DNA from 2 places in the Caballeronia zhejiangensis genome. Region 2 is predicted to be linked to the other one. Evidence: riboswitches for the same ligand, from Rfam matches in the RefSeq annotation. Region 2 holds a riboswitch; the other holds the start of a gene.
The links. Region 2 has a riboswitch for thiamine pyrophosphate ahead of LDZ23_RS12595 (FAD-dependent oxidoreductase). Riboswitches for the same ligand answer to the same signal wherever they lie in the genome.
Positions count from the first base shown of each region.

Region 1: linked by a shared signal. The riboswitch ahead of thiC (phosphomethylpyrimidine synthase ThiC) and the one ahead of LDZ23_RS12595 (FAD-dependent oxidoreductase) in region 2 are both predicted to bind thiamine pyrophosphate.

Region 1 is NZ_CP084283.1:945,255-949,674, reverse strand. It holds gene LDZ23_RS04425 (DUF4397 domain-containing protein) at 1-369, opposite strand, end outside; gene LDZ23_RS04420 (EamA family transporter) at 720-1,661, opposite strand; TPP riboswitch at 1,882-2,022, shown strand; gene thiC (phosphomethylpyrimidine synthase ThiC) at 2,152-4,083, shown strand; gene LDZ23_RS04410 (YMGG-like glycine zipper-containing protein) at 4,324-4,420, shown strand, end outside.
Region 2 is NZ_CP084283.1:2,628,652-2,633,071, forward strand. It holds gene LDZ23_RS12585 (thiazole synthase) at 1-664, opposite strand, end outside; gene thiS (sulfur carrier protein ThiS) at 688-885, opposite strand; gene LDZ23_RS12595 (FAD-dependent oxidoreductase) at 902-2,044, opposite strand; TPP riboswitch at 2,232-2,356, opposite strand; gene LDZ23_RS12600 (ABC transporter ATP-binding protein/permease) at 2,588-4,330, shown strand; gene LDZ23_RS12605 (glutamate synthase subunit beta) at 4,400-4,420, opposite strand, start outside.

The DNA of each region.
Region 1 (4,420 bases), 1.4 Mb from region 2:
CACCGCGATCGACGGCACGAAGCCCGCGTCCGGCAGCGCGATCACCGTGTATTCGTGCCCTTTCGCCGCGTTCGAGATGGTCGTGTCGGTGGCGAGTTGCGTCGTCGTGTTGACGGCGGCGTAGGAAAAGTTGTGCTGGCCCGTGTCGATGTTCGCGAAGTTCGTCACCGCCTTATAGGCGAGATTCGGCTGCAGGATCTTGCTGTTGTCGTAGAAGTCGACGTTCGGGCCGCTCGGGATCGCGTGGATGAAATGGACTTGCGGCTGAGTGACGCCGATTTCCTTGCCGACGTCATCGGAGCTTCCGCCGCAAGCGGAGAGCAAAGCGGCGACGGCGGCAAGCGCGGCAGCGGTGCGGATGAGCTTCATGGTTTCACCTTCCTTTGTTTTGATTTGATTTGATCGGCCACATCGTCATCCGGGTCCGGACGATTAGGCATCCGCAGGACTTTGCGCGCTCGCTCGCCGGGCCCGATTCGGGTTTCCCTCTTGCCATTTCGATCGATCAGATTTGCCGTCGAAGTGGCGCATGCGTTGAGCAATGAGCATGCCCCGAGACGGTGCGACGATGGCGTGTATCGGCCGCTGAGGCCCGTCCGGAAAGGGTTTCGAATTCGTTAGAGGAATTGCTCGGGATGCGCGAAGACCCCGCGCGGTGCTGCATCGATCAATGCAGCGTCGCCGCGTGACGAGAAGCGGTTTTTACAAGGATGGTGCGTTCAGAGAAGCCCCCGCCGCCGCTGATCAAACCAGAACGAAAGCCCAACGGAAAGCAGAATTACAACCGTCGCAATCACGGTCCATTGCGTGACGATTTCCCCGAGCAGCAGCGCGCCCAAACCAACCGCCACCACCGGATTCACATAAAGACAACTCGTCGCGACGATCGTGCTCGTATTGCGTATCAGAAAGTTATACGCGACATAAGCGGCCATCGAACCGATCACGACGAGATACAAAAACGAGAACCCCGCGCCGACGCCGACGCTCGCCAACCGCTCGCCCGATGCGAACGCGATCGCCGTCGCGATCAATCCGCCCAAACCGATCTGCAGCGCCGTCGACATCAGCAGATCGGAAGGCTGCGGCAGGCGCGTCGCCAGATGCGCGCCGCCCGCCCAGAAGATCGCGGCGCACAGAATCGCCAGCGTGCCGACCGTCGAACTCGGCGAGGGATCGCCGTGATTCAGCAGCACGATCCCGAGCAGACCCAGCGCCACCGCGAACCACTCGCCTTTCGCGACGCCGCGTCCGCTGAGCGCGGTGAAGATCGTCGCGAAAAGCGGCACCGTCGCGACCATCACGGCGGCCGTGCCGGTCCCCACGGTCCGCATGCCGTAAGCCATCATCCCGCTCGACAGACCTTCCAGCAACGTGCCGACGATCGCCGCGTTGCGCACTTCGCGCGCGCTGGGCCACACCGACTTGCGATGCACCGCGATCAAGAATAGCCCGATGCCCGCGAACAGATTGCGCAGCCCGCCGAGCATCAACGGCGGAAAAGATTCGAGCGCGAGATGGATGCCGAGATACGTCGATCCCCAAACGAGATAGACGACCGTCAGCGCAAGCGCGACCTGCCCCTTGAAAGAGCGCGGCGCGCGAAACGGAAAACGGTCAGGGAAGCTGAACGGCAGGCGCGGCGGAGGCAGAGCGGACATGCATCACTCCGCGGCGACGGCTGCGCGCCGGAGAAAAACGGGCAAAACCAGACAGAACGACATGGCGTAAAGCAAAGGGGAATGGCGCGAGGAAGGACCGCGCGACCTTCGGGAAAACCCGGAAATCCGCGGCGCCCGACATTATGCAGTAAGCGCTCGCATCCATCGGCTCATTTTCGGGATGGTTGCCAAGACGCCACGCCGCGGTGTAACGTGTCGGCTGCTAACGCGGGGGTCCTGCGTTGCACATCGCGGTTTCGTGCGGTTTCATCGGCGAAGCGCTTCGTGTGGCGTGGGTGAGAAATACCCTTTGAACCTGATCTGGATAATGCCAGCGCAGGGAAGCGTTCGGGTTCCATAGGCCGCAGTCCACGCCACTTCAACCGAACCCGTACCTTTCCATCTCGTTCCTCCCTGTTTAGCTCCTGAGTCACCACGAGCTACGACATCGCTCGTGCTGAAAAAAATCGTCCCTTAGGAGATCAAGCACATGAATGCCAACCCGAAGTTCCTCTCGGAAAACGCCGTCGTCGATGCCGCCGCCATCGCGCCGCTGCCGAACTCGCGCAAGGTCTATGTCGAAGGTTCGACGCCCGACATCCGCGTGCCGATGCGCGAGATCACGCAATCCGACACGCCCGACGGCTTCGGCGGCGAGAAGAATCCGCCCGTCTACGTGTACGACACGTCGGGCCCGTACACCGACCCCGACGCGCAGATCGACATTCGCAGCGGTCTGCCCGCGCTGCGCGGCGCGTGGATCGAAAAGCGCGGCGACACCGAGGAACTGAGCGGCCTGTCGAGCGAGTTCGGCCGCGAGCGCGCTGCCGATCCCAAAACGGCCGAACTGCGCTTTCCGGGTTTGCACCGTCATCCGCGCCGCGCGCTCGCCGGCAAGAACGTCTCGCAGATGCACTACGCGCGGCAAGGCATCATCACGCCGGAGATGGAGTACATCGCGATTCGCGAGAACCAGCGTCGCGCGGAGTATCTCGAAAGCCTGCGCACGAGCGGCCCCAACGGCGAAAAGCTCGCGAAGATGATGGGCCGCCAGCACGCCGGACAAGCCTTCGGCGCGGCGGCGTTCGGCAAGGACGCGGCGAAGGAAATCACGCCTGAATTCGTGCGCGAGGAAGTGGCGCGCGGCCGCGCGATCATCCCCGCGAACATCAATCACCCGGAAAGCGAGCCGATGATTATCGGCCGCAACTTCCTCGTGAAGATCAACGCGAACATCGGCAATTCGGCGGTCACGTCGTCGATCGGCGAGGAAGTCGACAAGATGACGTGGGCGATTCGCTGGGGCGGCGACACGGTCATGGATCTGTCGACCGGCAAGCACATCCACGAAACGCGCGAGTGGATCATCCGCAATTCGCCGGTGCCGATCGGCACGGTGCCAATCTATCAGGCGCTCGAAAAGGTGAACGGCAAGGCCGAAGACCTGACGTGGGAAATCTTCCGCGACACGCTCATCGAGCAGGCGGAGCAAGGCGTCGATTACTTCACGATTCACGCCGGCGTGCGCCTGCAATACGTGCCGCTGACCGCGAACCGCATGACGGGCATCGTGTCGCGCGGCGGCTCGATCATGGCGAAGTGGTGCCTCGCGCATCACAAGGAAAGCTTCATTTACGAGCACTTCGAAGACATCTGCGAAATCATGAAGCAATACGATGTCTCGTTCTCCCTCGGCGACGGCCTGCGCCCCGGCTCGATCTACGACGCCAATGACGAAGCCCAGCTCGGCGAACTGAAGACGCTCGGCGAACTGACGCAGATCGCGTGGAAGCACGACGTGCAGGTGATGATCGAAGGCCCCGGCCACGTTCCGATGCAGCTCATCAAGGAAAACATGGACCTGCAACTGGAATGGTGCGACGAAGCGCCCTTCTACACGCTCGGGCCGCTGACGACCGACATCGCGCCGGGTTACGACCACATCACGTCGGGCATCGGCGCTGCGATGATCGGCTGGTTCGGCACCGCGATGCTCTGCTACGTCACGCCCAAGGAACACCTGGGGCTGCCGAACAAGGACGACGTGAAGGAAGGCATCATCACGTACAAGCTCGCGGCGCACGCGGCCGATCTCGCGAAGGGTCATCCGGGCGCGCAGGTGCGGGACAACGCGCTGTCGAAGGCACGCTTCGAATTCCGCTGGGAAGACCAGTTCAATCTCGGTCTCGATCCGGACAAGGCGCGCGAATTCCACGACGAAACGCTGCCGAAGGATTCCGCGAAGGTCGCGCATTTCTGCTCGATGTGCGGCCCGCACTTCTGCTCGATGAAGATCACGCAGGACGTGCGCGATTTCGCGGCGAAGCAAGGTGTCAGCGAAAGCGAGGCGCTCGCCAAGGGCATGGAGACGAAGGCGATCGAGTTCGTGAAAAAGGGCTCGGAAATCTATCAGCCGACCTGAAGCTTCTGACTCGCTGACAACGGCCTGTCGCACAGCGCGTGCGGCAGGCCGTTTTTTATGTGTGCGCCGGGCGCAAAGCCTTGTCGGGCCTGAATGAGCGGTTCATCCGACGATTCGGGCATCTTTTCTGCTGGTTGAGTGCGTGAACCGGCGCAAATGCGGCCGAGCCGCAGCCGATTCATCTCATCTTCGAATTGGAGAGTCGACATGAAAATCATCAAACAGATCGGCGCCGCTGCAATGATCGTTGGGTTTCTGGGAGGACTGACCGCTTGCGGCGACATGACCACGCGTCAACGGGATACGGCTATCGGCGCCGGCGTCGGTGCGGCGGGCG
Region 2 (4,420 bases):
GCGGCGGGAAGGTTGCCTGCGAGACGGCCGTGTTGAGCAGCACGCCATCGAAGCCCCATTCCATCACCTGACACGCATGCGACGGCACGCCGAGACCGGCATCGACGATCAGCGGCACATCCGGCAGACGCTCGCGCAAGGTGCGCAGCCCGTATGGATTCGTCACGCCCTTGCCCGTGCCGATGGGCGCGCCCCACGGCATCAGCGCTTCGCAGCCGGCATCGAGCAAACGCCGGCCGATGACGAGATCTTCCGTGCAGTAAGGCAGCACCTTGAAGCCATCGCGGATCAGCTTGGCCGCCGCTTCGACGAGGCCGATCGGATCGGGCTGCAGCGTGTAGTCGTCGCCGATCAATTCCAGTTTGATCCACGGCGTCTCGAACACCTCGCGCGCCATGTGCGCGGTCGTGAGCACCTCGTCGACGCTCTGGCAGCCCGCCGTGTTCGGCAAAAGCGCGACGCCGTGGCGCTTGAGCACATCGAAGAAGCCGGCTTCCCCGGTCTCCGACTGACGGCGCAGCGCGACCGTGACCATGCCCGGCCGAGCGGCGTCGATGGAGTCGGAAAGCGATTGCAGCGACGGATAACGCGACGTGCCGAGCAGCACGCGGCTCGGAAACGTCTCGCCGTAGAGCGTGAGGACGTCGGCGGTGGAAATGGTCATGGTTCGATCCTTCGGTTCGGAGTTCAGCCGCCCGCGACGGGCGACACGACGTCGAGCTTGTCGCCGGCGACGAGCGTTTTCGTGGCGTGTTCGCCGCGCGCGACGAACTGGCCGTTCAGCGCGACCGCGAACGGCGGTTTCGCGCCGAACGCGGCGAGCGCGTCGGTGACGGTGGTGGCGTCGGGCAAATCGAAGACGCGCTGATTGATGTGGATGTTCATGGTTGTTTCCTGATGACTAGAGCGCTGGCGCAACCGCGAACTCGCCGTGCAGCAGTTCGGGCCAGCGCGCGGCGCTGCGGAAATCGGAGAAGGCCTCGGCATCGGCGATATCGCCGGAAGCGAGCGCGTCGGCGAGACGGCACGCGGCATCCGCGACTTCGGGCGCGATCATGAAGCCGTGCCGGTACAAGCCGTTCACGCGCAAGGTCCGCGCCCCGTCCCAGACGATCGCCGGCCGGTGATCCGGCAAGGTCGGCCGGCAATGCGAGTTCAGTTCGAGGATGCGCGCCTCGCCGAAACCCGGATGCACCGCGAACGCGGCGCTCAGCAGCTCGAGCGCCGAACGTACGCTCACGGGCGACATGTCTTCGCCCTCGACTTCCGTCGCGCCGATCACGTAGAGATCGTTCTCCTTCGGCGCGATGTAGAGCGGATAGCGCGGATGCAAGAGCCGCACCGGCCGCGTCAGCCCGATGCCCGGCGCGTGCACGCGCGCGACTTCGCCGCGAATGCCGCGCAGCGCGGGCCACGCGGGCTTCCCGCCGAGGCCGCGGCAATCGATGATCCAGCGCGCGTCGGGCATCGCATCGACGGCGGTGTTCCAGTGCGTACGCACGCCGCGCGCGGCAAGTCCGGCGGCGAGTGCGCCAAGCGCCTGACGGTTGTCCAGTTGGCCTTCGTTCGGCAGCAGCCAGCCCTGCGCGAAGCGCGTTCCGAGCGCCGGTTCGGCTTGCGCGACTTGCGCGCCCGCGAGCTTGACGAAGCCGCCGTCGACCAGATCGGCGGGCGAATTGGCCTTGAGACGGCGTTCGAAGAGCGGCGCTTCGGCGCGATCCGCGCCGTGCCAGACGACGAGCGTGCCGTTGCGCTGAAAGAAAACCGGCTCGGGCAATTGCGCGATGAGTTCAGGCCAGCGTTCGAGCGATGCCGCCCCCAGCCCGACGACGAGCGGCTCCGCGCTCGCCGCTTCCGCGAGCGGCGCGAGCATGGCGGCGGCGACCCACGCGGCCGACTGCGTGCCGGCGGCGTCGCCGCGTTCGTAAAGCGCGACGTCGTGACCCGCGCCCGCGAGTTGCCAGGCGACGAGCCGTCCGACGAGCCCGCCGCCGACGACGGCGAAATCCGGCCGGCGCGCGGCGCCCTGATCGATTCTGTTCATCAATTCGATGTCTCCATACGCGTAACGCTGCGCTGCACGATGGAGACGAAAGACGCGATCCCGATCGTGCTGGCGCGGCGCCACATCACGAGGACGAAATCAGCGGGAGAGACCGGCTCGGCAGCGCATGAAGCGCGCCGGGCGCGAAGAAAGGACTGGAAGAGACTGGAGGAATGGCGCGAGGCTCGCGCGGTCTCCGGAAACTTCCCTCGCCGGTATTACCCGGATCGGGTGCAAAGGGTCTCTCTCAGCCTCGCCGCGCTGCCGACCGTTCCGGCCGCCGATGCACGCGAAGCACCCCTGTTTCGTCGAGGGTCATTAAAACATGAAAGGCGAAGGCGCTGCAAACCGGGATTCCCCGCCTTTTATCGTGCGCGGCGGCACTCTGGCACAATGCCGCGAACATGGTTCGCAGGACGATCGCCCGAAATTAAGTGAGCGTTAAGCGAACCCCGGAACAATCTGCGGAGCCGGAAAACGCCGCGCGCGGCCCGGCCGCGGACGTAACAATCGGGCGCCACGAGGCGCATCAGCAGGAAGCTCATGACCAACACCCATACCGAAAGCACGCAGCAGAAGGCCGACGAAGTCTCGGCGTGGAGCCTCATCAAGCCCTACTGGGTGTCGGAGGAGCGCGGCTTCGCGTGGGGCCTTCTCGTCGCGATCATCGCGATCAACATGACCGTTGTGTGGATCAACGTCCGGCTCAACAGCTGGAACGCCGACTTCTACAACGCGCTGCAGAACAAGAACGTCAAGGACTTTCCGCATCTGCTGCTGATCTTCACGGGCCTCGCGTTCGCGTACATCCTGCTCGCGGTGTACGGTCGATATCTGCGGCAGATGCTCGCGTTTCGCTGGCGTCAATGGCTCACCAACCGCTTTCTGGAACAATGGCTCGGTGACAAGGCGTTCTACCGCATCGAGCGCGACCGCCTCGCCGACAACCCCGACCAGCGTATTTCCGACGACCTGCAATCCTTCGCCACCACCACGCTTTCGCTCTCGCTCGATCTGCTTTCGACGCTCGTCACGCTCGTCACTTTCATCACGATTCTCTGGACCATCGCGGGCGCGCTGACCTTCTCGCTCGGCGGCACGCCGATCACGATTCCGGGCTACATGGTCTGGGCCGCCGCGCTCTACGCGATTCTCGGCTCGCTGATCATCCAGAAGGTCGGGCATCCGCTCGTGTCGATCAACTATCAGCAGCAGAAGGTCGAGGCCGATTTCCGTTTCGGCCTGATCCGCGTGCGCGAGAACGCCGAACAGATTGCGTTTTATGACGGCATCGCGACCGAAACGGCGAACGCAAAGACCATCTTCCAGCGCATTCGCGACAACTGGTGGATGATCATGAAGTACACGAAGCGCATGACCTTCGTGCTGTCGTTCTACGGGCAGATCGCGATCATTTTCCCGATCATGGTCGCCGCGCCGCGCTACTTCGCGGGCGCGTTTTCGTTCGGCGTGCTGATGCAGATTTCATCGGCGTTCGGCACGGTCAGCGATTCGTTTTCGTGGTTCATCAACAGTTATTCGACGTTGGTCGAATGGCGCGCGACCGTGAATCGTCTGCGCGAATTCAAGCGCGTGATGCGCTCGACGCATATCCGCGAAGAAACGTCGCCGGCGACGGAGCGCGGCGGCATCAACCTGCACTACACGAGCACGCCGTCGCTCACGACGAATGGGCTCATGCTCGCGCTGCCCAACGGCACGCCGCTTTCGCGCGTGGCGAACGTGTCGATCGAGCCGGGTTCGCGCTGGCTGGTCGTCGGTCCATCGGGCTCGGGCAAGAGCACGTTGATGCGCGCGCTCGCGGGTCTTTGGCCGTTCGGCGACGGCACGATCGACGCGCCCGTCGACGCGAAGATGATGTTCGTCCCGCAGATGAGTTATCTGCCGATCGGCACGTTGCGCGCGGCGCTTTCGTATCCGTCGGCGGGCGGAACGTTCAGTGATGAAGAGTCGCGCGACGCGCTGCGTCTGTGCAATCTCGAGGCGTATGCGGATCGGCTGGAGGAAAGCGCGCATTGGGCGCGGAGTCTGTCGCCGGGCGAGCAGCAACGGCTTGCTGCCGCGCGCGTGCTGTTGCACAAGCCGGACTTCGTGTTCCTCGACGAAGCCACGAGCGCGCTCGACGCCGAGAACGAGCTGCATATCTACAACATGCTGGTCGAGCGGCTTCCGAAGGCGGCGATTGTGAGCGTGGCGCATCGCGAGTCGGTCGCGATGTTCCATGATTACAAGATCGAGATCGAGAGGGCGATGGCGGAGGTTTGACCCGTCCGCGCTCAAAAGCAAAAGGCCACGCAATCGCGTGGCCTTTTTGCATGAAGCGTCGAGCGACGCTTACCGCGGCAACTCGCTCGA